Regions from separate parts of the Peribacillus sp. B65 genome, predicted to be linked through region 2. Evidence: predicted binding sites of a transcription regulator. Region 2 holds the regulator's gene; the other holds the start of a gene.
What was found. Region 2 encodes NrdR, which represses ribonucleotide reductase genes. Its sites were predicted from a motif close to AACACNATATATNGTGTT; they were not measured.
Positions count from the first base shown of each region.

Region 1: ACSR9O_RS08845 (vitamin B12-dependent ribonucleotide reductase) is a predicted target of NrdR. The motif match lies at 3,930-3,947, and genes of this name have one in related genera.

Region 1 is NZ_CP195840.1:1,785,732-1,801,189, reverse strand. It holds gene splB (spore photoproduct lyase) at 1-742, opposite strand, end outside; gene ACSR9O_RS08850 (hypothetical protein) at 869-1,057, shown strand; gene ACSR9O_RS08845 (vitamin B12-dependent ribonucleotide reductase) at 1,209-3,779, opposite strand; gene ACSR9O_RS08840 (lipoate--protein ligase family protein) at 4,168-5,004, opposite strand; gene ACSR9O_RS08835 (rhodanese-like domain-containing protein) at 5,208-5,591, shown strand; gene gcvPB (aminomethyl-transferring glycine dehydrogenase subunit GcvPB) at 5,731-7,188, opposite strand; gene gcvPA (aminomethyl-transferring glycine dehydrogenase subunit GcvPA) at 7,181-8,527, opposite strand; gene gcvT (glycine cleavage system aminomethyltransferase GcvT) at 8,545-9,651, opposite strand; glycine riboswitch at 9,790-9,873, opposite strand; glycine riboswitch at 9,877-9,964, opposite strand; gene ACSR9O_RS08815 (DEAD/DEAH box helicase) at 10,341-12,029, shown strand; gene ACSR9O_RS08810 (YqhG family protein) at 12,007-12,804, shown strand; gene ACSR9O_RS08805 (YqzE family protein) at 12,851-13,036, opposite strand; gene comGG (competence type IV pilus minor pilin ComGG) at 13,144-13,530, opposite strand; gene comGF (competence type IV pilus minor pilin ComGF) at 13,523-14,005, opposite strand; gene ACSR9O_RS08790 (hypothetical protein) at 13,953-14,291, opposite strand; gene comGD (competence type IV pilus minor pilin ComGD) at 14,278-14,721, opposite strand; gene comGC (competence type IV pilus major pilin ComGC) at 14,729-15,040, opposite strand; gene comGB (competence type IV pilus assembly protein ComGB) at 15,117-15,458, opposite strand, start outside.
Region 2 is NZ_CP195840.1:4,103,264-4,118,721, reverse strand. It holds gene ACSR9O_RS20035 (hypothetical protein) at 1-23, opposite strand, end outside; gene thrS (threonine--tRNA ligase) at 131-2,062, opposite strand; gene ytxC (sporulation protein YtxC) at 2,452-3,312, opposite strand; gene dnaI (primosomal protein DnaI) at 3,434-4,372, opposite strand; gene ACSR9O_RS20015 (replication initiation and membrane attachment family protein) at 4,359-5,783, opposite strand; gene nrdR (transcriptional regulator NrdR) at 5,836-6,297, opposite strand; gene speD (adenosylmethionine decarboxylase) at 6,568-6,948, opposite strand; partial or broken gene ACSR9O_RS20000 (IS5/IS1182 family transposase) at 7,513-7,752, shown strand; gene ACSR9O_RS19995 (glyceraldehyde-3-phosphate dehydrogenase) at 7,857-8,894, opposite strand; gene coaE (dephospho-CoA kinase) at 9,054-9,653, opposite strand; gene ytaF (sporulation membrane protein YtaF) at 9,678-10,310, opposite strand; gene mutM (DNA-formamidopyrimidine glycosylase) at 10,390-11,220, opposite strand; gene polA (DNA polymerase I) at 11,240-13,864, opposite strand; gene hflC (protease modulator HflC) at 13,992-14,924, opposite strand; gene hflK (FtsH protease activity modulator HflK) at 14,921-15,458, opposite strand, start outside.

The DNA.
Region 1 (15,458 bases), 2.3 Mb from region 2:
CATGATAGCCATCCTTCCATGCTTCGTGACGATATATGGGAGCTACGATAAAACCCAGAGGATATCCGGCACCTGCCACTTTGCGTGCCGCTTCCATCCTTTCCTCGAAGCTCGATGTGCCAGGCTCGAAATTCTTTATCACAAAACGCGAATTTATACTGAACCGAAATCTCGTTTTTCCATTATGTTCAGCATCCAACAGATGGTCGACATGATGAAATTTAGTTACGAATCTTAAAACCCCATATTCACTTTTGCCAAAATATTCTATGGCCCTTTTTAAAGAATGTGTCAAATGGTCAATTCCGACAATGTCCGATGTACAGGCTGCCTCAAAACGTGTGATTTCAGGCTTTCTCTCATTTATATATTTTTCGGCTGCCTCGAAAATCTCGTCAAGATTCACATATGTCCTAATATATGGTTTCGATCCGAGTGTCGTCTGTAAATAGCAATAGTGACAGTGCCCCATACACCCTGTAGCAAGAGGGATGGCATATTCAGCAGATGGCTTTGAAGAATCGAATTTCAATGTTTTTCTGATTCCTACCACAAGCGTCGATTTGGCGACGCGATATTTTTGCAAATCGTTTTCCCCAGGAAGGTCCCTAATTTGGTTATGGGATGTGGTCTCCCGGATTTCAATGTTCAAATCTTCGAATTTCTTCTTCAATTCCCGGCCAAGAGGGTATTCCAGTGCCCTGGGCTCTATATACACTAATTGTGGCATAAAGGGTTTCATTCCGTTCTCCATTCTGTTCATACTTTTAATCGAACTACACAATCTAATTCATAAGGATAGTTTTTCTTAATTCTGTTATCATCATGATTGTTTTTACTTGGAAATTCAAAATGAAGGAGATGCAATATGGCTAATAAAAAACGAGATTTCTTGACAAATGGAACGGGCAAACAAGCGATCACCGTCCAAACAGATAATAAATATCCAAATCCAAGGAATATACCTGGAGACTCGGTCGATGAATTTTCGGTATTGAAAGATGGAAACCAATATCTAGCCGAGAAGGAAATAGGGCAGCAAAATGAAAATGGTTGATTGAACGCAAAAAGAAGACCGAATTTACGATGATTCGGTCTTCTCTATTGGTTTGTAATTGAACAGACGGTAACTAACAAACATTTAAGACACTAAAAAAAGCCGTTAAGATAGGCTTTGCAGCATACTTAACGGCTTCCCTTACATCAGCTTATAGCCCGCATTTTAATTGTGCTCCGCAATTCGTGCAAGTATTGCATCCGCCCATTTCCTGGACTTCGCCTTTACGGCACACCGGACAAGTGTTGCCCACTTCCGACCCAATCGTAACGTTAGTCGAACGCAGTTCATTTATCGTATCGACCAATACGACTTTTTTCTTTACTTCCACATCTGTCAATTCATCCATTTCAAGCTGCTCGTCCATTTGGTTTTCTTCCGCTTTGAGCGTAAGAACCTGACTGTCACGGCTGCCATCCACATATACAGTACCGCCTTTTGCTCCGCCTTTGTATAGACGTTCATATACTTTTTCAACTTGTTCGACAGTATATCCTTTTGGAGCATTTACCGTTTTACTGATCGAGCTGTCAATCCAGCGTTGAATGATGCATTGAACATCAGCATGTGCTTCTGGAGCTAATTCCATAGCGGAAATGAACCATTTTGGAAGCTCTTCTGTATCGGCTTCTGGATGACGGTCCAAGTATTCCTGTACAATGTCAGCCTTAACTTCAATGAATTTACCAAGACGGCCGCTGCGGAAATACGTGAAGGAGAAATATGGTTCAAGACCTGTTGATACCCCGACCATAGTTCCTGTGCTTCCTGTAGGAGCAACTGTCAATAAATGAGAGTTACGGATGCCATGTGCAGCAACACTTTCCCTGATATCTTCAGGCATTTTTTCCATAAATCCGGTTTGTGTGAAACGTGTTCTAAGCTCATCGGTTTCTTTGTCAGTTGACCCGATCAGGAACGGGAAACTGCCTTTTTCTTTAGCAAGTTCCACGGAAGCCCTGTAAGCTGTCGTCGCAATCGTTTCAAACACCTTGTCAACCAGGATATTTCCTTCTTCAGAGCCATATTCCGTCTCACAGTAGATCAAAAGGTCATGCAGACCCATTACACCAAGTCCAACCCGTCTCTCACCCAGTGCCTGTTTTTTGTTTTCTTCCAAGAAATAAGGAGTTGCGTCAATGACATTGTCCTGCATACGCACACCGACTTCGACAGTTTGCTTAAGTTTCTCGAAATTAACGGTTTTGCTTTCTTTATCAGCCATCTCAGCCAGATTGACTGCCGCAAGGTTACATACTGAATATGGGGCCAATGGCTGTTCTCCACAAGGGTTCGTCGCTACGACCTGTTGACCGTATGCTTTGGCATTCGTCATTTCATTAGCATTATCGATAAAGAAAATACCTGGTTCAGCAGAATATGTTGCACAAATATTTATTAAATTCCAAAGCTCTTTAGCGCGGATTTTACGGTAAACACGGACTTTGTGACCCATTTTCTCCCATTCGCGAACATCGCCGACATTATGCCATTCTTCATTGTAAATGGCCATTTCTTCGGCATTATAGCTTTCAACATCAGGAAAACGCAATTCGTATTCCGCATCTTGTTCCGCCGCTTCCATGAATTCCTTAGTCAGGCAAATCGAGATGTTGGCTCCAGTCAGAAAATCAGAATTATGGACACTGTAAGTTCCCCCTGTACGGAGCTTTTCCTCTGCATCCCTAATGATTTTCTCGCTGAATCCACCTTGGCCAGGAATCTCCTTATAATTGATGATCCCTTGATACATAGCCGTTTCCTGTTCCGTGTGCGGCGTGAATTTCAATTTATCCGTCGCATATTTCTTGATCGCTTCGTCTTTAGTATTTTCCACTAGGTAACGCAGAATCCTTGGGTTTTGCATTTTAGAAATGATGAACTCTGCAATATCAGGATGCCAATCAGCAAGCATGATCATTTGCGCGCCGCGTCTGCTACCGCCCTGTTCAACCAGATGCGTCAGTTTCGCAATATCGTCAAGCCACGACACAGAACCCGAGGATTTTCCGTTTACGCCTTTTGCCAGAGTGTTTCTTGGACGCAGTGTCGACCCGTTCGTTCCCACTCCGCCGCCGCGGCTCATGATTTCCATCACTTGTTTCCTATGTTCTGAAATACCTTCACGTGAATCCGGTACGAATGGCATTACATAACAGTTGAAATAAGTAACATCCGTATTGGAACCTGCACCATATAATACTCGTCCTGCCGGGACGAAATTAAGGTTTTTTAATTCTTCATAGAATTTATTGAACCATTCCGTTCTCTTTTCTTCCGTGGTTTCCACTGATGCCAATCCCGTTGCATTACGTTTCGCAATTTGTTCATAGTATATTTCAAGCGGCTTTTCGATAATATCCAAAGGACGGTTTACAATTCCCGTCTCCATTTCTTCCGGATTATCCAGAACGCCACGGAACTCTTCATCCACCAAAACCTTCGCTTTTTTGGTTTCCCAATCTATTTCAACGATGTAACCGAGACCCCTTGCCGGGAATTTCGGATCTTCCTTAATCGTCAACACGACGAAATCGCCTGCCGAGAGTGTGATTTTTTCAGTATCCTTAAAAGAATAGCGGTCAAGCATGACTAGACGGGACACTCCCTTATGCGCCATTTTCATATCAGCAGTTACAGGGTGAACCTGGGGAAATAAAGAAATATCCTTATTCAACCTTTCTAGATCAACCTTTAAAGCTTCTTTTATTACAACCGACATAATTCCCTCTCCTTTATATGTTTCAAGATCCGTTCTTGCTGCCGCAAAAATCCTTATGTAACCTTACATGTCCGTTTCGCTTAACAAGTACCCTAAATTTATCATAGCGAAACTCAAAAATCAACATATAGTGTCGCATTAAATATTTCAACTACTATATATTGTGTTTGTTTTGAATAACTTTTAATTTTGTCAAACGATAAATCAATTAATATAGTTAGCAAAAGGGAGGAAAATGTCGATTTACAATAATTTTTCATCAGATTTCAATTAATTTGGACCTTGCTTTTTCCCCATCCCTTTTAGGGCTTATCCCTGCAAGGGATGCGTTATTTGGTCAAACAAATCTGAAAAAACTTTTTTATTATCCACTCTAATTATGCTTCCTCTATCTCATGAAATTCCAATCATCGCTTTCATATTTGCTTTCTGCAATGGACTTCACTTCCAGCAATTGCTTTTCGGTGAGGACGTATGGCTCTAAATCGACCGAAAGTCCTTCGGCAAAACCTTTTTCAAAAGCTTCTTTCGCTTCAGGGATGGTAATCTTTCTCCCTGCAATATCATTTATGGCCACAGCTTTGTTTTTTAGGTTTTTTTGCATTCTCTCTTTAACCCTGTCATTTGAGAATTTAAATACGCTAAAAAGCTTATCATCATCAAGTTCAAGCAAAATGGATCCGTGCTGAAGGATGACGCCTTTTTGCCTGGTTTGAGCGCTGCCAGCGACCTTCCTGCCCTCAACGACCAGTTCATACCAGCTTGGAGCATCAAAGCAAACCGAAGACCTGGGCGATTTTAAAGCCGCTTTTTCCTGATCGGTTCGAGGCACGGCAAAATAAGCTTCCAATCCCAGATTCCTGAATCCCATTAATATTCCTTCAGAAATGACACGATATGCTTCAGTAACGGTAGTCGGCATTCCCGGATAGGATTCTGGAACGATTACGCTATAAGTCAATTCATGCTCGTGCAGGACCGCTCGTCCTCCTGTTGGCCTGCGTACAAAACCAAGGCCCTGCCTTTTGACCTCTTCGATATCAATTTCCGCTTCCGCCTTTTGAAAATAACCGATCGACAATGTAGCTGGATCCCAGCCGTAAAAGCGTATGATTGGCGGAATTTCCCCTTTGCTTTGCCAGTTTAACAGAGCTTCGTCCAGTGCCATATTAAAAGCCGGTGAACAATACCCCGAATCTATAAAACCCCATTTATCTTTAGCCATCCTTACCCCTCGTTTCGATAGACTGTTTTTCAATACCCCACAAAAAACTCACATGTAGTAGTTTAACAGACTTTAACACTCTAAAAAAGAAAGTACCATCAAGTCCATGAAGAATTTGATGAAAATTCTTTTTGATTATTGGGTAAAGCAATTATATAATAAAGATTGTCTGTATTCGTTAAGGTAGAAGGGAGTTTTTATGTTTGGAAATATTATATACACTGCTCATCATCTTAGGAGTGGTTATTGCGTATTCACTTTTTAATTGGTACCGCCAGCGTAAAATCGTTAAAACACTAACACAGGACGAATTTATCGCTAACTACAGAAAAGTGCAGCTAATCGATGTGCGGGAACCGAATGATTTCGATAATGGCCATATCTTAGGCGCAAGAAACATCCCTATGACTCAAATGAAAACACGCTTGGTCGAAATTAGGCCGGACAAGCCTGTATATTTGTACGCTCAAAGCGAAATCATCAGCGGCAGAGCTGCAGCCATGCTATACAAAAAGGGCTACAGGGAACTTTTTCACCTAAAGGGCGGTTTCAAAATGTGGACTGGGAAAATCAAAGCAAAGAAATAAGACCCCATCTCCGCATGGGCTCTTTTTAATTCAATAGCTCAAGGAAAAGAAAGTTAACTGCTGGACTTTAATGAAATCTTACATAAACATGAAAAATCCCCGCCGGCAGGCAGGGATTTTTTTCGTATAAGCTATCAATCTAGGCTTGATAACGCAGAACAGGTTTTCTTGCAGCAAGAGTTTCATCAAGCCGCTTTATAACGGTTGTATGCGGAGCTTCCTGAACGATTTCCGGGGTTTCTTCCGCTTCCTTGGCAATCTGGATCATCGCATCGATGAACGCATCCAGCGTTTCTTTTGACTCGGTTTCAGTCGGTTCTATCATCATTCCTTCCTCCACGTTCAACGGGAAGTAAATGGTTGGAGGATGATACCCGAAATCCAGTAATCTTTTGGCTATATCAAGAGTCCTAACCCCCAATTTCTTTTGCCGGCGTCCGCTTAATACGAATTCGTGCTTACAATGACGATTATATGGTAAGTCAAAATAAGGTTCCAACTTGCGCATCATATAATTGGCATTGATGACCGCATTTTCGGTGACGGCTTTAAGGCCATCAGGCCCCATTGAACGAATGTACGTATATGCCCTCACGTTAATCCCGAAATTACCATAATAAGGTTTTACCCTGCCAATGGATTGCGGACGATCATAATCAAGAGCGAATTGCTCACCTTGTTTAATTATAAGAGGTTTAGGCAAGTAAGGAATCAAGTCCGACTTCACACCTACAGGACCAGAACCCGGACCGCCGCCGCCATGCGGACCCGTGAATGTTTTATGGAGATTTAAGTGAACCACATCAAAGCCCATGTCACCCGGGCGTGCTTTTGAAAGGACTGCATTCAGATTGGCTCCGTCATAATAAAGCTTCCCACCTGCATCATGGACAAGTTGTGCCATTTCCAAGATGTTTTCTTCAAATAATCCCAATGTATTGGGGTTCGTCAGCATCAAGGCCGCCGTATCAGGTCCGACAACACGCTTTAAATCTTCAAGGTCGACTAATCCATTTTCATCGGATTTCACTGTAATCGTTTCAAGTCCGGCAACAGTGGCAGAGGCAGGATTCGTACCGTGTGCAGAATCAGGTACAATCACTTTCGTCCGTTCTGTATCGCCATTCGCTTCGTGAAAAGCGCGAATCATCATCAACCCTGTCCACTCACCATGTGCACCTGCTGCAGGCTGTAATGTCACTTGGTCCATCCCGGTGATTTCAGTTAAGTGTTCCTGCAAATCAAATAAGAGTCCCAATGCTCCCTGAACGGTAGCCGGATCTTGATATGGATGGATATGGGCAAAGCCGTTGAAACGTGCCACGTTTTCATTTATTTTCGGATTATATTTCATCGTGCATGAACCCAGCGGATAAAAACCCGAATCCACCCCATGATTCCGTTTGGAGAGTGCTGTATAGTGACGCATGATATCCAGTTCGGACACCTCAGGCAGTTCTGCCTCTTCTTCACGGATGTAGTCGGCAGGAAGAATTTCTTCGAGCGGAATAGTTGCAACATCCATTTCTGGCAGACTGTACCCGATTCGACCGGAAGTACTGATTTCAAAAATGAGTGATTGATCTTGATTATTCATGTTGATCCCCCAATTCCTGCGCAAGTGCATCAATTTCTTCTTTTGTTCTAAGTTCAGTTACCGCAACCAGCATATGGTCTTTCAGCTCAGGATAAACCGTCCCTAAATCAAAGCCGCCGATCATCCCTTTTTCAAAAAGGCTTTTATTGATTTCTGAAAACGAAGCAGGCAGTTTAATGATAAATTCATTGAACGAAGGACCGTCGAATATCACTTCCACCCCTACTGCCATAATTGCTTTTTTCGCATAATGTGCTTTTTGAATATTTTGCACGGCCATTTCCTTGACACCCTTTTTCCCAAGGGCGGTCATTGCAACAGAAGCTGCCAACGCATTCAAAGCTTGATTGGAACAAATGTTGGATGTGGCTTTGTCACGGCGAATGTGCTGTTCACGAGCTTGTAGCGTTAGTACAAATCCCCTTTTACCATTTTCATCCACGGTTTGACCGACGAGTCGGCCTGGAACTTTCCGAACAAGTTTATTAGTAACCGCAAAATATCCACAATGAGGTCCACCGAATGCCGCTGGAATGCCGAATGGCTGAGCATCCCCCGTTACGATATCTGCACCGAGTGCACCAGGGGATGTCAAAGCTCCCAATGCAAGCGGATTACTGGAAACGATAAACATGGATTTGACGCCATGAATGATTTCTTCCATTTCCTTCAATGGCTCGATCCGGCCAAAAAAGTTCGGATATTGCACGATCACTCCTGCAATGTCCTCATTCGCCAATTCCTTTAAAGCAGCTAAGTCCGTCACACCGTCTTTATAAGGAATTTCGATCACTTCCACGCGTTGCCCTTTCGCATATGTCTTCACGACTTCTCTTGATTCAGGATGAACGGTTCCTGAAATGAGAATCTTCTTGCGGCGTGTCTGTCCTGAAGCAAGCATGGCTGCTTCAGCCAGCGCTGTCCCGCCGTCATACATGGAGGAGTTAGCCACATCCATGCCCGTCAATTCACATATCATCGTTTGATATTCAAAGATTGCTTGAAGCTCTCCCTGTGAAATTTCAGGCTGATAGGGTGTATAAGCCGTGTAAAATTCAGAACGGGATAGAACATGATCGACGATGACCGGTGCATAATGGTCATAGACACCCGCACCAAGGAAGGAGGCATAGTTTTTAAGATCCGCATTCTTGGCAGCAAGCCTTGATAATTCTTTCATTAATGCTGGTTCCGATTTAGCAGGCTTGATATCGTATTCTCCTTGAAAACGAACGCTCTCAGGGATATCATTGAAAAGTTCTTCAGCAGTGGATACCCCTATCGCTTTCAGCATTTCTTGTTTATCTTGCTCTGTCATGGGTAAATAACGATGTTTCATCTAATGACCATTCCCCTCTATTTACGTGGTTTTTTATAAAAAGGTGTTTGTATTATAACGGCTTTCAAACGTTTGGAACGGATCTCCACTTCGACTTCCGCATCCAGCACTGAAAATTCCTTATCGATAAGTACCAAACCCACGTTTTTCTTCAACGTTGGTGATTGGGTACCGGTCGTGACCTCGCCAATGACTTTATCACCGCTGTAGACCTTATACCCATGACGTGGAATGCCACGGTCTATCATTTCAATTCCCACAAGCTTGCGAGGAGCTCCTTTCTCCTTTTGCTCAGCAAGAACGGCTTTCCCGAAAAAATCAACTTCCTTATCGACTTTTACTGCAAAACCAATCCCGGCTTCTATCGGGGTGATGTCTGCTGAAAGCTCCTGCCCATACAACGGCAGTTTCGCTTCAAAACGCAGGGTATCACGAGCACCTAAACCAATCGGCTGAACTCCCTCTTCGTTTCCGGCATCCATAATCGCCTTCCAAAGGGCTGGACCATTTTCACTGTCACTATATATCTCAAAGCCATCCTCACCAGTGTATCCAGTACGGGATACCATCGTGGAGATACCGTTAATCATGACATTTTCCTTGAACTTGAAAAATCCAATTTCACTTAAAGCAGTATTTCCCGATAGTTTTTGTAAAATCTTCTCTGCAGCTGGCCCTTGAAGTGCCAGCTGTGTATAGTCACTAGATACATTCTTGATTTGGACATCTTCCGATAAATGAGCTTGCAGCCAATTGAAATCTTTTTCTGTGTTCGCTGCATTGACCACGAGCAGATAGTCATCCTCAGACCTTTTATACACGATTAGATCATCAACCGTGCCTCCGTTTTCATAACACATGGCGGAATATTGGGCACCGCCCTGTTTCAGCTTTGATATATCATTAGTCAGCATCTTTTGTAAAAAGGAAAGGCTCCCAGGACCCTTAACATCGACTTCACCCATATGGGAAACATCGAATAACCCCGCTTTTGTACGTACGGCTTCATGTTCGTCCTTTATACCCGAAAATTGGACAGGAAGTTCCCAGCCGCCAAAATCAATCGTTTTACCTCCGTATTCACGATAAACCTCAAATAGTGGTGTTCTTTTTAAATCGGTCAAAAAATGACCCCCTTCAGATTTTTTTAAATTAATTGGCTTCATTATCAAAAGCTTCTTGTCATTACGCATCAGATATATCCTGATTCATGATGTGAAAAAAGCACAAAAAAGGACAGAGAAAGCCCGTTTGAGCTTTTTCTCTGTCCTGAAACCTGAAAGTTTACCTATGTAATAGGTTTTCCCCTTTGGTGGCCGTCCCAAAACGGGCGGCGCTCTCCAGAGTTGCGTCCAATAAGAGTTCTTTTGCCTGAGAGATTCACTGCTAAGTTTGCTCCTTCGGCGCTACATCCGTAGTCTCTCCCCTTATCTTCACCCGCATATAAATGGTCTACCAATGAAAGGAAGCGAATAAGCCACCAAACATCGGTAAAACCTCTGAGCATCGTGGAATGCATTCTCTGCCAATTCTCCTGAAACCTCAGAAACCGTTTGATTGGTCTCCTTCAGTAATCTTGGATAAATTAGAAGTCTATAGCCCATACTAAGAAAACGCGAACTGCAAAATCGATGTACAAAGATTCTTTGTAGCGTTGGGAAATTGGAATTTTCTAAATATACTTATATCCTACCCTAAGAAACTTATCTCTGCAATATCTTTTGAAGAGAAATATTTTTCTTACTTCACATATGAAATGTTCGGGTTTTGACCTTTTATTAAGGAAAATATGATTTAAGAGGGAGTTATTTCTATGAAAATCAATATATCCTTTAATTCTGAATGGAATGACGAGTTTCTGCAAAAGATGGAAAATGACGGTCCATGGGGAAACTGGGAGCTTTATAAGCTCGCGGTTCAAATGGAGGAAAATCTTATCATCCCTGATTTTGAAGGTTTACAGGCGCCCAAGCACCTTCCGCAGTTAACCCCGCTTCCCCATCAATTGGAAGCAGCCAAGCAAGTGGTGGAAAAGATGAATGGAAAGGCCATTTTAGCTGATGAGGTAGGGCTCGGAAAAACAATTGAAGCTGGATTGATCCTAAAAGAGTATATGATTAGGGGCCTTGTAAAAAAAGTTTTGATCCTTGTTCCGGCTTCCCTTGTCACACAATGGGCTTTTGAATTGAATACCAAGTTTCATATACCGGCAGTCGTTCAGAGAAAAAGCTATGTTTGGGACTCCTGTGATGTGGTCATTTCATCCATTGATACAGCGAAACGAGCTCCACATCGAGATATCATTTTCAAGCAGGAATACGACTTCATCATTATTGATGAAGCTCATAAACTTAAAAATAATAAGACGAAGAACTATGAATTCGTCCAAAATCTGAAAAAGAAATTTTGTTTACTCCTGACAGCCACTCCGATTCAAAATAAAGTCGAGGAAATTTTCCACCTCGTTTCGTTATTGAAACCAGGCCACTTGGGAAATGCCTCACTTTTTTCAGAAAAGTATAAAGGGAAAGGCCGGAACATTATTGAAGATGAACACCTAAAGGAACTTGTCAACACTGTCATGATTCGAAACCGGCGGGCCGATACTGGCATTGAATGGACAAAACGGCATGTGGAGACCATCACCATTGAATTTTCTCCAACGGAACAAGCATTGTACGATGCTGTTTCCAAATTCAAACCTATTTCGGATGGTTCTAAAGGAAGCGCCTTTTCGGCTCTCACTCTCCAAAGGGAAGCATGCAGCAGCAGAGAGGCGGTCTTTTATACATTAAAGAATATGAAAAATAAATATGATCAGCCTTCCCCTGACTTTTTGGCAAAGCTTGATGATTTATTTTCTAAAGTGAATGAAACGGTTCAGAACTCAAAGGCTGAAAAAGCTTTGGAACTGATCAAGAAAATTGATGATAAAGTCATTATCTTTACCGAATACCGGGCGACTCAGCTATATCTACAATGGTACCTACAGCAGAATGGAATTTCTTCAGTTCCTTTCCGAGGCGGTTTTAAGCGCGGAAAGAAAGACTGGATGCGAGAATTATTCCAAAAAAATATACAGGTATTGATTGCAACAGAAGCTGGCGGAGAAGGGATAAACCTTCAGTTTTGCCATCACTTGATTAATTTTGACCTGCCATGGAACCCGATGAGGCTCGAACAGAGAATCGGACGGATACACCGCCTTGGTCAGGAAGAAGATGTGATGATTTATAACTTTGCCACGAAAAATACAGTGGAAGAACATATTCTAAAGTTACTATATGAAAAAATAAATTTATTCGAGAAAGTAATCGGCGAATTGGATGATATTCTAACCAAACTGGATATTAACAACATTGAAGAATATTTGATTGATGTAGTCGGCGAATCCAAAACAGAGGGCGAAATGAAAATCAAGATGGATAATTTTTCATCGTTAATCCAATTCGCCCAATCAATGAAGGAAGGTGAGGTTCATGCAGCAACGGGAAATTCATGATTTTTTAATAACTTACTTTAAAGCCAATGATTGTGAAATACTGGATAATGCACCAACCCACCTTACAGTCCAATTGACGATTGATATGGATAAAGAATTAATGAACAGACCCTTTTATTGGCATTATCTAGAAAAAACAGGCGGCGTTCCAAACCCAGCACAGATGACTTTCATTACCGATCCAGAACTAGCTCCATCCGATTTAAAGGGAGAAATGATTCATTTTGGCTCCCCTCGCCTTCACCAGATTATTCAATCTACCAAAAAGCTGGCAGGATATACTAGACTTTTTGAGGATACCCCTCCATCAAAAGGGGGAAATAATCCTTTGTTTCCTTGGCTGACCCTGAATGTGAAAATATCCTATCAATGCGATCGTAAAAAGGATACCTTCATGTCGATCGGTTTGAATTTAATCTCAGGTGAGATCATGGAAAGGTTTCACCATCGGGTTTTACCGATAAAGGTCACCCCCAAAATACCGGATTACTCCTTTACGCTTTCACCGCTCATAATGCCCAAGAGCGGATTGGCAAGACTGGATACATACATCAGGACCAGTTTCGAGGATGATGACCATTCCTGGGCAGAGGAAGCAATGCTTCGCTGGCAGAATGACTTGAATTTATTGGAGCATTTTTACAAGGATATGGAAGAAAAAAGTGAGAGCTATTTTACCGAAAAAGATGCCTTAAAAGCTCAATATGAACCCAACATCCGAATATCCATCATCAACGGAGGGTTATTTTACCTTTCTGATAGGGCATTGGGATAAGTAAGAACAATAAAAAAACAGATGCCCTAAATTCAGGACATCTGTTTTATTTTTTGATATTTTTCCTTACGAACATCGACAAAGCAAAAGGGACAATGCCAAACCAATGGGACATACCATGATTTTTATCCTCTTTTCTGTGACGGCGCTTTTCTTTTCGTTCTTTTTTCGTCAGATTAAAATACTCGACAAGCTGCTGAGTCAGATATTTAATATAAGCGTTTGTAGACATATAAAATAATCACCCTATGCAAAGTATGCCCCGTTTACGTAGCTTTTATTCCTTTGGTTGTTCCCTGAACACGTGTACCTGACTTAAAAGAATGTTGATTTTGCGTATTAAACAGCCTGCTTTTCCAACCATTCTTTCACTTTCCCAGCTTCTTTATCGTATTGAATGATGACCCTTCCCTCGCGGTCATTTTTAGTCGTGGAAGAGAACTCGATATAGACATAAGGACCTTCTTCTTTCATTACGGAATACCGCACCACACCATTAGGGTATGAAATTTCCCCCTGGATGATTTTTGGGATCTCTTCGCCCCACTCTGCCGTCACATCCTTGATCGCTAAATGGACAAGATGGTCGGCCACAAGCGATTCTTCCACTTCTTTATAAAATTTTTTATCAATGATAAACTGATCGATCATTAGTATTGTGAACATGATGAAAACACTCGCTACAATCATGACCATCGGGAAAACGACTCCTTTTTGATTATTCATCGACTTTCGTGACATTCCTAAAGAAAGGATGAAATCTTCGACTGAAAGTAGTCCCTGCTTTATCCGTTATATTTATAACAATGACACTGCCATCCTTCTCAACCCGGAATTTCGAAATGTTCTGTAAGATGACCTCATGCCCCATACCATTCACTCGTCTTCGGACCTTATCTTCATATTGTTCAAACGATGATAATTGTTCATCTGAAAGCATCAAATATAATTTATTTCCCATTACATCCTGAGCTTTGGAACTCCGGACCTCCTGCTTCATTTGCATGGTAAAGACCTCCCACTCTTTAGGATGCAATTTATCAACGGACCCCATCTGGGTGTGAATGATTGAAAAAAGCTGTAGAACAAAAAGGGACGTCGTCATTAATATCATTAAAGAAAAAAGCATTTCGATCATCGTAAAGCCATCATTTTTTCGCAGCATCACAAATGGATTCAAGATTACCCGATTCATCTTCATAACGTACACACCCTTCAATCATCCCCGGGAAATCCCCATTGTCCTTCCAAACCAATTCATAGGATCTTCTTTTGTAAATGATTTCCTGACCTATTGCTTGTATTTCCCCATCCATGAACGCCGTCAATCTTTCATATAATAAATGGTGGGCTTCTGTCCTTACGGCAATATCTTTCCGATGCGTCATTAACTCTTCAAGAATCGGTAAAATGGCAAGTACCAGGAAAATACAAATGGAAAATGCGGCCATCAGCTCAAGGTAAACGTAACCTTTACAATTTCTCAATCCTGAACCTCCCTTTACCGATATTGAGGACCAATTTGTACATTCCTTTTGACGTGTCAATCATAATCGTTCCGGCTTTTGAAGCATTTCCATACTGATTAAAATGGAAGCTAAACCCCAAAGTGCCACTTGAAAACTGAATATCCTTTGGTATGCTCCTCTCTAGAACGATCCCTTCCTTATAAGATGACACGGTATAAACCTTTTTGGCATTATTAATATGGAGGTAGATCAAGCTCTCATGACTGATGGCATACTGCTGTGCATAGAAGATATCTTCATGGAATTGAGAAAGAAATAGCCTATTTTCCATGCCTTTAGTGAAGCTAGGATATAGATTAGGACCGATTGAAATCAGTAGTACAAAAATAACGAGGACAATAAGGGTTTCAGATAATGTATACCCCCCATTGGACTGCCGTATATTCACTTCTCTCCTACTCAACGACCGTTATCTTTCCTTTACTATCCAAACTAATATCATCCCCATTAGGACAGGATGTCTGTTTGAGATAGCCTTGACTTTCCAATTCACCGATACTTCCGGGCAGTTTAGCATTATCAATCTCATAAGCCTGTACCTGTGCTTGGGCCATCTTCACGAATGCTTCACAACCTTTGGACTGAATCGTAGATTGGTTCTTTGTGATATTGGGGATTGTTATAATCAAAAGGATGGAAATTACCAGTAAAACAATAAGCATTTCAATTAGTGTAAACCCACGTTCATTCATCACGTTCTTCAACATATCCATCATGCTCCTGAACCACCTGAATACTAGATGGCTTCGAGCATTTTCACCTCCGGAATACAATAATAAAATCCTATATACTTTCGAGCAGTGAGAACATCGGCAGCAAAACCGCCAAATAAATGGACACGATCAACAGACCTATCAGTGAAAACATGAGAGGCTGAATGATTTTTAAGATTGCATTCATTCTCTCTTCAATTTTCTCCAGTATAAAACGACTGTAATGAAGTAGCTCCGCATCAAGTCTGCCATATTTTTGACCATTTGCAGCGACCACCGGCAAATTACCATCAAAATATGGAAGCTCCCGAAAAATCAATTCAAGTGATCTGCCCTCAATCAGATCATCCTTAATGATATTGCATAGTTTTTGGTAAAAGGGCTGCTGTTGGTTTATCGAGAATAATTTAAT
Region 2 (15,458 bases):
AGATAAGTAAATTTCTTTTTCATGCTGCCCCTCCTTTTCATTGCTGTACATATTTTCACATGATGGTTTCATTTTTATCATGCCATAATTAAAAAGAGGGACACAACTATATGTGCCCCTCTTTTTGATGTTAACGGCTTACTTCAGCCTTAATCGCTGAAACGAAATCTTCAAAAGCGATCGTTTCGGATTTTTGTTCACCGTACTTACGTACATTCACGCTGCCTTCTTTGGCTTCATTGTCTCCAACAACCAGCATGTACGGGATTTTTTGCATTTGCGCTTCACGGATTTTGTAACCGATTTTCTCGTCACGTGTATCCAGGTCGACACGAATGCCTTGCGCCTTAAGTTTTTCCTGTACTTCTTTCGCATAATCCAAGTGCACTTCAGGTGAGACCGGGATCACTTGTGCTTGGATAGGTGCAAGCCAAGTCGGGAATGCCCCCTTGTATTCTTCGATCAAGTAAGCGACAAAACGTTCCATTGTGGAAACGACACCGCGGTGGATAACAACCGGACGATGCTGCTTGCCGTCCTCACCGACGTAATTAAGATCAAAACGTTCAGGAAGCAAGAAATCAAGCTGAACAGTGGAAAGCGTTTCATCTTTCCCTAAAGCAGTACGTACCTGAACATCAAGCTTAGGACCGTAGAATGCCGCCTCACCTTCCGCTTCAAAGTAATCCAGACCAAGTTCATCCATGGCGCCTTTTAACATGCTTTGCGCTTTTTCCCACATGTCATCATCATCGAAGTATTTTTCTGTATCCTGCGGATCGCGATATGACAGACGGAATGAATAATCCTTGATATCGAAATCTTTATATACTTCCAGAACCAGGTTCACAACGCGCTTGAACTCTTCTTTGATTTGGTCGGGGCGGACAAAAATGTGTGCATCATTCAATGTCATCCCACGTACACGCTGAAGGCCTGAAAGGGCACCTGACATTTCATAGCGGTGCATCAAGCCTAGCTCGGCAATCCGGATTGGCAGTTCCCGGTAGCTGTGGATGCTGTTTTTATAGACCATCATGTGATGCGGGCAGTTCATCGGACGCAGGACAAGCTGTTCGTTTTCCATCTCCATGACAGGGAACATGCCGTCCTGGTAATGATCCCAGTGTCCAGAAGTTTTATAAAGGTCCACGCTACCCATTACAGGTGTGTAGACATGGTCATAACCCAACCGTTCTTCCTTGTCCACGATATACCTTTCGATTGTCCGGCGGATGGTCGCTCCTTTTGGCAACCACATCGGCAGCCCTTGCCCCACTTTCTGTGAGCTCATGAACAAGTTCAATTCTTTACCGATTTTACGATGGTCACGTTCCTTTGCTTCTTCAAGGAAACGCAGGTGTTCGGCCAAATCTTCTTTTTTATAGAAAGCCGTACCGTAAATGCGTTGCAGCATTTTGTTTTTGCTATCGCCTCTCCAGTATGCTCCAGCGATGCTCAATAGCTTGAATTCTTTGATTTTCCCAGTTGATGGAACATGAATTCCACGACAAAGGTCAAAAAATTCACCCTGCTCATAAAGCGTTACCTGCTGATCGGCAGGAATTGCATCGATCAACTCCAATTTATACTCGTCGCCTATTTCTTTAAAACGGGAAATCGCTTCATCACGACTTACTTCGATGCGGGAAATTTCCAAGTTCTCGTTGACGATTTTCTTCATTTCTTTTTCAATCAATGGAAGGTCTTCGGGAGTCAATGATTCCTCCAGATCCATATCATAGTAAAAGCCGCCCTCGATGACTGGACCTACGCCGAATTTAGCGTTTTTGTACAAACGTTTGATCGCCTGTGCCATCAAGTGCGCTGTGCTGTGACGCAATACTTCAAGAGCATCCGCTGTGTCCTGTGTGACGATTTCGATTGAACCATCTTGTTCAATCGGCCGTTTCAAATCATATAATTCACCATTGAATTTTCCGGCAATGGATTTTTTCCTTAAACCAGGACTGATGGATGCAGCGATGTCTTCAGTTGTTGTGCCTTTAGCAAACTCCTTAACCGCTCCGTCAGGAAAAGATATTTTCAGTAATTCTGACATTGAGTTTCACTCCTTCTTATTGTTCGAACAAATTACAGGTATTTGATTCCATTACAACACAAAAAAGCCCGTCCCTGTATAAAACAGGGACGAGCTTAGTAATAAATATCATTAACCCGCGGTTCCACCCTCGTTCCAGCTTGCTTTTCACGGCAAAATGGCACTTGTAACTTGGTAACGGCAGCTTCCCGTCAGCTCATATTCACAGGATGCCTGCTTTCCGAGCCGAAGTTTAAAGGTGGTAAGTGTTCCATGCGAATAGGAAGCTTACAGCCTGTTGGCTCCCCTCTCTGATAATCGGCGACTAGAATACCCTTGTCCTCATCATAACTTTTAGTTTTTTAATAGTATGTAGGAAATTATAATTTGTTATACGGTGAAAATCAAGGTTAATTTTCTTTTTTCCACGAAAGATCATTCAAATGGATAGAAAATGACGAAAGTGGCAGGATAGTGGCCCGTTCTTCGAAAATCCTTGAAATGGTCTGGATCAGCCCCTCATCCTTGTCATCGGTATAGATACACAAGTTTTCAGGAGCAATCGATAAAAGCGGGGCAAGTATCACCGTATCGAGAAATAGTGAACTTTTGGCAAGAAGCCTCCTGTCGATCATACTATTGATTTTTGGGCGGTCGAGCTTGCTGAACTTCTGATCATAGAAATGAAAACCATCCCGGTTGACCAGGTGAAGCTTTCTTAATTTCGACTCCTGCCCTTGAAGGCAATCACGGAGCGTAGCAATGAAATTTTGATAGTCCTGTTCCAGCTTGTATTCATCAATCGCCTTGACGACATACTTTTCCAACGTGTGCTGAAATGATTTCAAACGGAAGGTCGTAAAAGAATCGAATGAAAAAGATACCTTTCCAGCCAAGATGCTTTGAAGTCCCTCCTCAATCAATCGTTTCTCCGTACTGAATGCTTCATCTTGACTCCTGGTTCTTTCCACCTCGATGATTGATGATGCAATTTCAATGATTGCTTCAATTTCTTCCCGTTCCCTATAAAAAAATTTACCGACTATTATTTGCTCCAGAACAGGAAGCGTCTTTTCTTCCAATAAAAAAGAATGAAATGCATCACGAAGCAGAATTAGCCATTCATCACCTGAAGACTCCGTCATATCCACATACATGCCTTGTTGCGGAAGAAATCGAATATATGCTTGAAATTCTGCCCCCAGTGGATGGACAGAAACGAAATTCAGTAATTTCAATGCCTCTGAATCGTTTTGAAACGAAATTTGCACTACGACATCCCCCCTTCCCCCTTGCTTCTTTTTTCATGTATATGGGGATGGGGACGTGTTTAGAAGTAGGATGAGCCTTGTAAGATGAAAAAAGTGACCTCCATTAAGAGACCACTTTTCTTCATCTTCTCCGATTCATGCCATCAAGCTTGACCGGCTCAGCTAAATATTGAATTCTTTCCAGTACCCTGGCCGCCTTCACTTCTTCCTTCTCACCACGCTGTGAAAAGGTCAGGTGGTTCTCCAGGCCATTCAAGTCAAAATTCGAAGTGAAAAACGTTGGCAGGTTTTCCAGCATCCTGAATTGTAAAATCGGACCAAAAACCTCATCGCGTCCCCAGCTCGTCATGGACTCCGCTCCAATATCATCAAGCATGAGGACAGGTGCCGTTTTCACCATTTCAATTTTTTCATTGACCGTATTATCACCTATCGATCCCTTAAGTTCCCTCAAGTAGTCAGGTACATAGACAATAAGGGAGGAAATTTGCCTTTTTGCAAGTTCATTGGCAATCGCACCTAATAAGTACGTTTTCCCAACGCCGAATTTCCCATAAATATATAAGCCTTTTTGCCTTTTACCTGGCTCATATTCCATAATGAACGACATCGCTTTACTTAAGACAGACAAGCGTTTGTTTTCATTATCCGTTTGGGTAAAGTCTTCAATGCTCGCCTTTAAAATATCCTTCGGTACATACAGGCTGCGGATCAACTTTTCCCGTTTCCGCTTTTCATCCTCTGCCAATTTCCGCGGGCAGACTTCATAATGCAGGTTCAGGGCTTTCCCTTGAACCACCAATTTGGGATAATACCCCTGCATCATATTGATGCAGCCATCCAAGCTCGGACATTTATCACACTTATTGCTTTGTGAAGTGAACTCATAAAGCTTCCCCAAGTTTTTATCAATCATTTCCTTCGTGACCGTCGAGCTGTTGGCATTCATAAATAACCGCACTTGTTCGTTTTCAAAAATCTCCTGTTTCAGCTTTTCATAACGCTGTTGAAATTGATTTGTATTCGCCAATTTATTAAGAGACCTATTAATCTTTTCCATCGTTCATTTCACCTCCTGCTTTCCACTGCTTCCATTTCTCCAGAAGCTCGCGTTTCTGGGCATCCAATTCAGGCTGATCTGCATTCTGCTCCTTCTGTGATTCTTCTTTTTTCTCAAGCCACTCCGGAACCACTTCTTCACGTATCGCCTTTTTCCGGCCGCCCTTCGCAGCATTCCTGCTTCCTTGAGCCCAGTCCTGATATTTCCTATGTTCATTTTTAGCCAGCTCCATCGCCTCGACCACCGTGGAGACCTTCAGTCGTGCCCAATGGCCTGCCAGCTTTTCGACATAGCCCTTCGTGAACTTCATATCCGTTTTGAGCATGACATATTCAATCAATACATTGACGACACCCGGATTCAGCTTTTGATTGATCATCACGCCCTCAACGACTTTCAAATCACCGCTTGATGGCTCTGCACCGCCAGACAATTGCATCAGCCGCTCCCTTGGGGAAATCGTCTCCAAATGGCGGATTAACTCTTGTTCCTGTGTTTTCGGTTCCTCTTTTTGCGTCCGTTCACGAATCGGCTGCACCCGATTGACAAGGGAAGGCATATCGGCCTGTCGTTCAATCTGATACCAGTCCCTTGCCGCCTTTCTGAGCACTTCCTCATCGATCTCATCATCCAATGAAACGGCATCCATTACTAGTTTTTGCATTTCAAGCGGATCGATGCCATATAAAAAAGCAAGTTTGGCAATCGTATTTTTTATTTTCGGAGTAAATGCCTTTTTCGGTACGATCGAGGATTTTATCCCGGCAAATAAAAGGTCGAAATCAAATAAGTCATCAAACCCCGATGGCTCGACGCCTTCCGTCCGATCGATGTATTGCTGTTCAGGCATCGGCTGCCATTCATTTTTCGCTTCATCCGATACATATAAAGAGTCCAAATGATCTGATGAGAATACTTCCGCAAAAGATTTAGTCACACCTTCATATTGATCGGTTAAGATATGGTCATCACAAAAGAATCTCTTTAACCGGTTGAATTGCGCTTTACCGATTTTTTTGTATAAGTAAATATTCAGCATTCCATCCGTGAAAAACTGCTGGGGGGAAAGCGGCGGGTTTAACTCATAGATGAATTCCTTCGTTTCATTTTTCGATTTCTTATATACATTCAACAGACCGATTCCCTCAAGTAAAAGCCGGGCTTCGTAAATATCAGCTAACTTAAGGCCGATGGTATTCATTAATTGATAATGTGAGGAGGTTTCCGACCATAGCCTGTTCTCCTCCAACTCACTCCATAACGTCATATATAGGCTAATGCATATAGGTCCAATAAGAGGTTGATATAGTCGGGTAAGTATTTTCCGATCATAGTCATGAAGCAGCCCCGCAGATGAGACCAAATATGAATCAGCTGGGAGCAATTCTTGCCAATGCTTTGACATCTCCATTCAAACCTTTCAAAAGATGTAGTGAAAAAAGAGCCAAAGTGAATCTTCAGCTCTACTTTCTTTCTTTATTTATCAAATCTTTCAATTCATCGATAAAGACATTGATGTCTTTAAATTGTCGATAGACGGATGCGAACCTTACATAGGCAACCTCATCGACTTCTGCCAGCTTGTCCATCACCATCTCGCCGACATTGTCGCTTTTCACTTCCGATATGCCCTGGTTGCGTAGTTCTTTTTCTACATAACTGGTAATTTGCTCTAGTTCTTTCAAGGGAACCGGGCGTTTTTCGCAAGCCCTGATTAAGCCACGCAGGATTTTATCACGACTGAACTCTTCCCGCGTCCCGCCCTTTTTCACTACAATAAGCGGTGTTTCCTCCACCTTTTCAAATGTCGTGAATCGAAAACCACATGCCTCACATTCACGGCGTCGTCGAATCGATTTACTTTCATCGACTGGCCTGGAATCGAGCACTCTTGTTCCGTTATATTGACATGATGGGCATTTCATCATTATCAGCTCCGTATTTTATGTAGGACTCCCCTATCTAAATGTTCCCCAAGGAATTACTTCTCTATCTTAATCTTATATTAAATGGAACGGCCAGTACAAGTAAAAAGTGTAACTTCCGGCAGCAGGCACTTTTTGTTCTGCCGTTGAAGCACCGTTGTCAAAGTTTTTATGCTACAAGGGCATCCTCCCCTATAAAGGGAAGCAGACTGCCGATTGATTGCATTAAAAAAGAGATGCACCCATGGCATCTCTGTGTATACGTGTTTTTTATAGGGCACTTATATTGGCTTTTTTCATTTGTACAGGACCTAATCCACGTGGTAATTCTATGTTTTCACGTGTTTGCGCATTCAAAGCTTCTGCAATATAATCTGCCGCAATATTCGGATCCAAGTTACCGCATGTATAGACATCAATGCTCGCATAGCCGTGTTCTGGAAAACTGTGAATCGTTAAGTGTGATTCAGAAATGATGACAACCCCGCTGACTCCTTGTGGAGCAAATTTGTGAAAGGCAACTTCTCGTACCTCTGCACCTGATTTCAAAGCAGCATCAACAAAAATCTTTTCAATTAAATCGATATTGTTCAGTTTTTCAAAGTCACAACCCCAAAGTTCAGAAATGACGTGTCTACCCATAGTTTCCATAGTGTAAGCTGTTTCCATATTAAGCTTCCCCCTTACCATGATTTAAAAATAAGTTCTGATAACTACCACGGGGGAAAGTTAGTCCAAAGAGGTCCTAACCCTTTAAGTAGCCATCATGCAAACCGCTATTGAAGAAGTTCACGATTCATAGTATATATGGTTTGAATTTTTTTTGCAACTCCAAATTGAATTTTTGGAAAGATAAACTTTATATGTAATAGGGATATAGCGAAGGTTCAAATGTGGAGCAAATTCCGTCTTCGGTTTATTCAGCGCCATAAAGCAGCCGGGAATTCATGGATCACTGCATGAAAAATAGCCCGCTAAAAAATTCAGCAGGCTCTGACTGTAGACAAACTCAATAATTGAGTTTGTCTACAGTATATTAGGCCGTTGATTTCCACTCCTGGCACTCGCTTTCCGCGGGCGGTCCGGGAGCCTCCTCGGCGCCATTGCGCCTGTGGGGTCTCCCTTGGACGCACTTTCCCCGCAGGAGTCTCGTACCTTCCGTTCCAATCAACTTTGTTTTAACAGTAAGATAGAACTCCTTTTACCTACAGTCTATTTAAGGAAGAAACCAAGGAGATTAAGGGCAGTTCAACTGATACTGAGAGTAGCTACTATTATGTGAATGATGAACGAACAAAATAAGTTTGCCTATTCGTTTCATTCGGCATCATACGCAATGGATTTGTGTTAGGGACGATAGTAACACCCGGAAATACGCATGATGATCATATCTTAGAGCTTCTGGTTGAACTAGTGATTGAGAAAGTTGGAAAACCAGGAGCAGATGCAAAAGAAAAGTATGGTATGCGTTAGGTCACCATTCTCTATAACTGCTTCAAATCCGATAAAAAATCAAAAATAGCCCGCTAAAAAAATTTAGCAGGCTCAGTTATTTCATTTTATTTTACTGATAATTCGACTTCGGAAGTTTTTTTCAACTCGGAGCCAACCAATTTCACTAGGTCCACTACCCGGTTGGAGTAACCCCACTCATTATCATACCATGCAAGGACTTTCACTTTCCTGTCCCCGATCATCATCGTCGTCAACCCATCGATGATTGCAGAGTGTGGATTCGTTTTGAAATCACTGGAAACTAAAGGTTCCATCGTGAATTCCATGATACCTTTGAGTTCATTTTCTGAAGCATCGATGAAGGCTTGGTTCACTTCATCAATCGTGACATCACGGTTTAAATCCACAACAAGATCGACTAAAGATACGTTAGGTGTCGGTACACGTATCGCCATTCCATGAAGCTTGCCTTTTAATTGCGGCAACACTAGTGAGATGGCTTTTGCAGCTCCTGTAGTCGTAGGAATCATGCTTTCCGCAGCGGCACGGGCACGTCTTAAGTCTTTGTGCGGGTTATCGATATTATTTTGATCATTAGTATAAGAATGTATCGTTGTCATTAAACCGTTGTTTATGCCGAATTTTTCATCAAGCACTTTTGCAACCGGTCCAAGGCAGTTCGTTGTACAAGATGCATTGGATATGACGAAATGCTTGTCAATTTCCAGCACTTCCTCATTTACTCCCATTACAATGGTAACGTCTTCATTTTTACCCGGCGCTGATAATATAACTCTTTTTGCTCCTGCTTCTAAATGAAGAGCTGCTTTAGAACGATCATTGAATTTGCCAGTGGCTTCAATTACAATATCTATGTTCATCTCTTTCCAAGGCAATAGCTTTGGATCGCGGTTATTTATTAGTTTTACTCGGCGGCCATTCACTATTAGTGAATCATCTTCAGCTATAATGATACCGTCGAATTTACCATGTATCGTATCATATTTTAGTAAGTGTGCTAAAGTTTCAGCTGGATAGCTTGCATTAATGGCAACAATGTCCAAACTCTCATCTAATATGGCTTTTCGGAAAACCATTCTTCCAATTCTCCCAAATCCGTTAATCGCTATTCTTGAATTCATTGTTCGGACCCTCCAGAAAATATTAGTGTTATACTTATTACCTTTCACATGTAATTAGTATAACATAATTCAGAGGAATTGTGCTAATAAAAATGCGGATTGTTCTTATTTTTTCAACATAAAAAGAAGAAACCGGGCGGTTTCTTCTTTTTATCATAATTATATGACATACCATTCGCTAAGTATGGACTTCACTTGCCGCTTCGTTTCATTAATGTCCCCATTATTATCGATGACGGCATCCGCTAAAGCCTTTTTATCGGCCAAGGGCATTTGCGAATTGATCCTGGCAAGTGCATCAGTCTCCGAAAGACCATTCCTGTTCATTAATCGCTGCAATTGAACTTCCTCATCCACATAGACCAATAGCGTCTTATCCACCATGAATGTCAGCTTGCTTTCAAATAGAAGCGGAATATCCATGAACACCGTTTCTTCACCTGATGATAGTGCCGCTTCCGTTTTGAGAAGCATCCAACTCCTGACGGCAGGATGCACGATGCTATTCAATAGCAATCTCTTTTCTTGATCATGAAATATGATCGACCCAAGCTTTACGCGATCTATATTCCCATCCGTCAATAATATATCTTCACCAAACGCCTTCACAATTTGATGGTAGGCTTCTTCACCTGGCTCAACGACAGCACGGGAAGCCAGATCTGCATCTACAATCGTGAATCCGAGTTCCTGTAAATAGAGGCTGACGCTGCTTTTCCCACTGGCGATGCCTCCGGTGATTCCGATGATTTGTCCCATAAGCTCCCCCTTTTAAACCATGTATCATAACTTGAATATACCGATGATAATCAATAGTACACCTGGAAGAAAGGTCAAATGCTGGACAACTTTATTATTTGAAAGTAATTTCCCGCTTTGAATTCCGCTCCAAATGAAAATCGAACTCATAACAGCGATGCACCCTGCGAGAATAATCGGTGAAATGCCGATCATAGCCGCTCCAACTCCGGCCCCGAAAGCATCCAGCGAAAGTGCAAACCCGAGAACAAGCGCTTCAACTCCAGTAATCGTGCCTGATTTATCAAAATCGGCATTCAATGGTTTTTGTAAAATATTAATGACTACCCCAAGTGATTTAATTTCAAAATTAAAGATGATCTTTTCATGATATCTATCATCTTTCAGTTCTTTTTCAGGCTTAAAATACTGGTATACCATCCAGGCACCAAGAAAAATGAGGATGATGCCACCCGTTTTTTCAGCCGCCCCGATAGATATGAGCTGACTGATGAATTGTCCGATGACCATCGCTATACCTAAACTCAATGCAGAGCAAAATGAGATGACCGCTATTGACCTTAAGGGGATTTTCATCTTCCGCATACCGAATGTCAAACCTACGCCAAATCCGTCAATACTAACTGCAAAAGCAAGAAAAATAATTTGTAGCCACATCGGAATATTACTCCTTCCCTACTCGTTGCTACCCTAGTATATGGAAGGAGCCCATCCGATGTGTTAGAAAAAACACTACCTATTTAAGCGGCTGGCATAACGGGCAAATATGTGTACCGCGTCCTGCAACAACCAGTTTCTCAAGGGGCGTGCCGCATGTTTTGCAGTTCTCGCCCTTTCGTCCATAAACATTCAATTCCAACTGAAACATGCCGATTTGCCCTTGGGAATTAATGTATGAACGAATCGTACTTCCGCCTTTTTCCACAGCTTCCCCTAAAGTCGCAATGATTTCTCCATGCAACGTCTTGATTTCCTGCAATGAAAGTGAAGAAGCGATTCTCTCTGGATGAATACGGGAGCGGAATAACGACTCATCCACATATATATTCCCAATCCCGACGACAACCGTTTGATCAAGGAGAACGGGCTTGATTTTCCTGTTGGTTCTTGCCAGCTTCCTACTTAGCCCCTCGACAGTAAAATCTTCAGACAAAGGTTCCGGCCCTAAATGCAAAAGGGGCAGCCGATCAAGTTCTTCCCCTTTGGCAAATAGATGCATCGTTCCGAATTTCCGGACATCCCTGTACCGAAGTTCACTGCCATCAGTGAATGTGAAGATCACATGGGTATGCTTATCATACGGCTCTTCTTTTGGATGCACGCCGTATTTCCCTTCCATTCTTAAATGCGAAACCATCGAATAATCATCCAAGGTGAAAATGAGGAACTTGCCCCGACGGCCTATTCCCCTTATCGTCTGTCCCCTTAAAGCATCCTGAAACTGTTCGACAGGTTCAGGCGCTTTAATGATCTTTGGCCAAAAGACGGACACTTCCTTGATCTCTTTTCCGAGTACGAGCTGCTCTAACGTTCTTCTGACTGTTTCCACTTCTGGAAGTTCTGGCATTGCAATCACCTATCTTTTATTATTTGGCATCAAACCATGTTGGCCCGAAAGCATAGTCCACTTTAAGGGGCACGTTCAATTCAATGGCACTTTCCATTTCCTCCGGGACGATCACTTTAAGGATTTCCAGTTCCTCAGGAGGGGTTTCAAAAATCAATTCATCATGCACCTGAAGAAGCATTCTCGTTTTAAGCCCTTCACTTTTCAAGCGCTTATTCATGTTTATCATGGCAAGCTTGATGATATCCGCGGCGCTGCCCTGAATCGGCGTGTTCATTGCTGTCCGTTCGGCAAAGCTCCTTATGTTGAAATTCCTGCTTGTTATCTCAGGTATATAGCGCCTTCTTTGCATCAGAGTCGTGCTATATCCTTTTTGACGGGCCTCATGTATGCTTTCTTCCATATATTCCTGAACACCAGGAAAGCTTCTTAAATACTTCTCGATGAACTCTCCAGCTTCTTTTCTTGTGATGCCAAGACTTTGCGATAGCCCGTAATCACTTATACCATAAACGATTCCGAAGTTGACCGCTTTGGCATGGCGCCTCATGTTCGAAGTGACTTCCTCTGCCGATACATGGAACACATCCATGGCTGTCTTTGTATGGATGTCCATCCCGGCCTGGAATGCTTCCACCAATCCGCTGTCATTGGCGATATGCGCCAGAACGCGCAATTCGATCTGGGAGTAGTCGGCAGCAAAAATGATCCAATCCTTTTCGGAAGGAATGAAGGCCTGCCTGATTTTCCTTCCTTCTTCCAGTCTGATCGGGATATTCTGAAGATTGGGATCTGTTGAGCTTAACCGGCCGGTCTGGGTCAATGCTTGGTTGAACCGGGTGTGCACCTTGTCCGTTTTGCCATTGACCACCTTAAGCAACCCCTCAATATAAGTGGATTGCAACTTACCAAGCTGGCGATACAATAGTATCTCCTTAACGATATCATGCTTGCTCTCCAGTTTTTCCAGCACATCGGCTGACGTCGAATAACCTGTTTTGGTTTTCTTCATGACAGGAAGCTCCAACTTTTCAAACAGGATGGCCCCAAGCTGTTTAGGTGAATTGATATTGAACGCCTCACCAGCCAAATCAAAAATTCGTGCCTCGATGTTTCTTAAGCGAATGGCTAATTCCTGTCCCATGTTTTTCAGTCGGTCTATATCCACCTTGATTCCCTGCCATTCCATATTGGCCAGGATTATCGATAGTGGCAGCTCCAGTTCCGTAAATAGGTGAAATTGCTCGAACTCTTGCAGTTTATCGATCATCGGTTCTTTCAGGGACGAAATCGCCTTCGCTTTTCTGGCGATATGCTCCCTCAATTCCGCTTCCTCAGGTATTTTGCGTTTTGCACCTTTTCCATAAAAAACATCATCCGTTTCAAGGCGGATAGCACCTTGAGTTTTCGTGATTTCAGCCACTTCGTCCACTGACTCTGCCGGATCCAGGATATAGGATGCCAAAAACACATCAAAATCGATGCCTTTTATTTCGACTCCTCGATGGCGAAGTGCCACAACCGTACGCTTCGCATCGAAAACCGTTTTCTTTTTTGTTTCATCCTCTGCCCAGGATTTAAAGGCCCCGGAATTCAGGGCATCATCTCCATGGAAGTAAAAATGACCTTGTTCATTACTGATGGCGATCCCTATTATATCGGCACGATGATAATTATCTTCTAAAATTTCAACATACAAAGCACTCTCATCGGCAAACATTCCTTCTGTCATTTCAGCCGAGTGAACCTCAATATTCTCCTGTTCAAGCGGCGCACTTTCCGTTACATCCAATTTATCGAGCAAAGTCGAAAAGCCAAGCTCTTTATAGAATGAGATGACTCGATCCTGATCCATGCCAGTATACTCAGTCTCGTTTACGGAAACTTCAAGCGGCGCTTCCCTCGTTATTGTAGCCAACTCTTTGCTTAATAGGGCCAGGTCTTTATGTTCTTCTATTTTCTCTTTCAATTTCTGTCCGCTTACCTCATCAATCGACTGCAAAAGGTTTTCAACTGTTTCAAATTGATGCAATAATTTAAGGGCAGTCTTTTCACCAACTCCCGGAATACCGGGAATATTGTCAGAGGCATCTCCCATCAGCCCTTTTAAATCAATGATTTGCAAAGGGGAAAGACCGTATTTTTCATGTATATGCTTTGGAGTGTATTCCTCAATTTCAGTAATCCCCTTTTTCGTGATGGAAACCGTCGTACTAGGGGAGGATAATTGCGTTAAATCCTTATCACCGGAAATGACCTTCACTTCAAAACCATCTTTTTCCGCTTGCAAAGAAAGCGTACCGATAATATCATCGGCTTCGTAGTTCTCCAGTTCATACCTTTTTATTTGAAAACAATCAAGCAGCTCGCGAATGAAAGGGAATTGCTCCGATAATTCTGGCGGCGTTTTTTGGCGCCCTCCCTTATATTCTTTAAATGATGCATGTCTGAATGTCGTTTTACCCGCATCGAATGCCACAAGTATGTGCGTTGGCTTTTCTTCTTCAAGAATGCGGTTGAGCATCATGGTGAATCCGTACACGGAATTGGTATGGACCCCCTTATCATTATTCAAGAGCGGAAGCGCAAAAAACGCACGGTATGCTATGCTGTTTCCATCTATTAGTACTAGCTTTTTATCCAAATCCGTCTTCCTCCAGTCATACAGGTATATGTAGTTATAGCTTCTATATAAAAACGCAAAAAGCCGTCCATTTTCCTTCTCTATTCTACCATGAGTAGAAGCGGAAAGAAAAATGACGGCATCAAGGTTATTTTGTATTTCCCATTAACAAGCTGGCATATGGGGAATCCGAAGGAAGAACGATTACAGTTTGATCTCCGATCGTTTTTTTGTAGGATTCTAGAGTCCGGTATAGTTTATAGAATTCGGGATCTTTGGAAAACGACTTATTATAGATTTTCGCTGCTTCCCCTTCTCCTTCAGCCCTGATCACTTCTGCATCAGCCTCTGCAGTAGAGAGCAATTCTTTCACTTTCCTATCAGTATCCGCAATGATCCGGTTTTTCTTCGCATCACCTTTGGAAAGGTATTCTTGCGCTTTCGATTCCCGCTCTGAAATCATCCTCTTGAAGACGGACGCTTCGTTTTCGGCGGGCAGGTCAGTCCGCTTTATCCGGACATCCGTCAAGCTTATGCCATAACTGTCCTTTTGCAGCAGATCGTTGACTTTTTCGGTTATGCGGTCGTTTAAACTTCCCCTGGATGACTTCTCATCATTGATGATCTCATCATAATTCAGCTGGCCCAGCTCCGAACGAACTGCCGAATAGATGAACTCTTCCATTTTCGTTTCGGCATTCTCAAGTGTCCTTGCATTTGTAATCAATTTCTTCGGATCTTCTATTCTCCAAACGGCATAGTTGTCGATCAGCATCCGCTTTTTATCTTTCGTATTGATTTCCGCTTCTGAAACATCAGAACTCATCTGATACTTCGGCAATGTCACGACACTCTGAATGAATGGCACCTTCGCTTTCAATCCCGGGGTCTTATCGATCCTTACCACCTCACCGAATTGGCGGACGACTTTATATTCTCCCTCTTTGACGATATATACATTGGTGAAGATGATTAGCAGCAGAGCGATGATGATAATCAGGAAAATGCCGAATCTCACATAGCCCCTCCAATGAAAATTCCCTTTTTTGAGTTCAGAGAAATCTACTATTTTTCCGCTCATTGTTTAGCGCCCCCTTCCCCTGTCGCTTTTTCTTCCGATCCATTCCCTTTTTTCGTTTCTTCTTCAGGTATAGCAGCTTCATCAGGGGCAGGTGTTTTTTTCGTTTCCTCCTTTTCAAGCGAGCGAAGCGGCAAGTACTTCATTGTGTTTCCATCATCATTCATAATATAAATCTCTGCATTCGGCAATACTTCCTCAAGGGTCTCAATAATAAGGCGGTCCTTCGTAATCCCCTTATTGCCCTTATACTCACTGAGTAATTTTTCAAAGACCGCTACATCCCCGCGGGCAGCTTCCGTACGGGCAGCTTTATCCCCATTAGCCTGAGAAATGAGGGCATCTTTTTCCCCTTCCGCTTCATTCATACGCTTATTTTCATATTTATCCGCTTCATTGATTTTCGTATTCGCCGTTTCCCGGGCATCCGTTACATTGGTAAATGCTTTCCGCACTTCTTCATTCGGTAACTCCACGTCCTGGAGTTTAACCGCAGATATGGAAATCCCGACATCATATTTCTCCATTAGCTGTGAC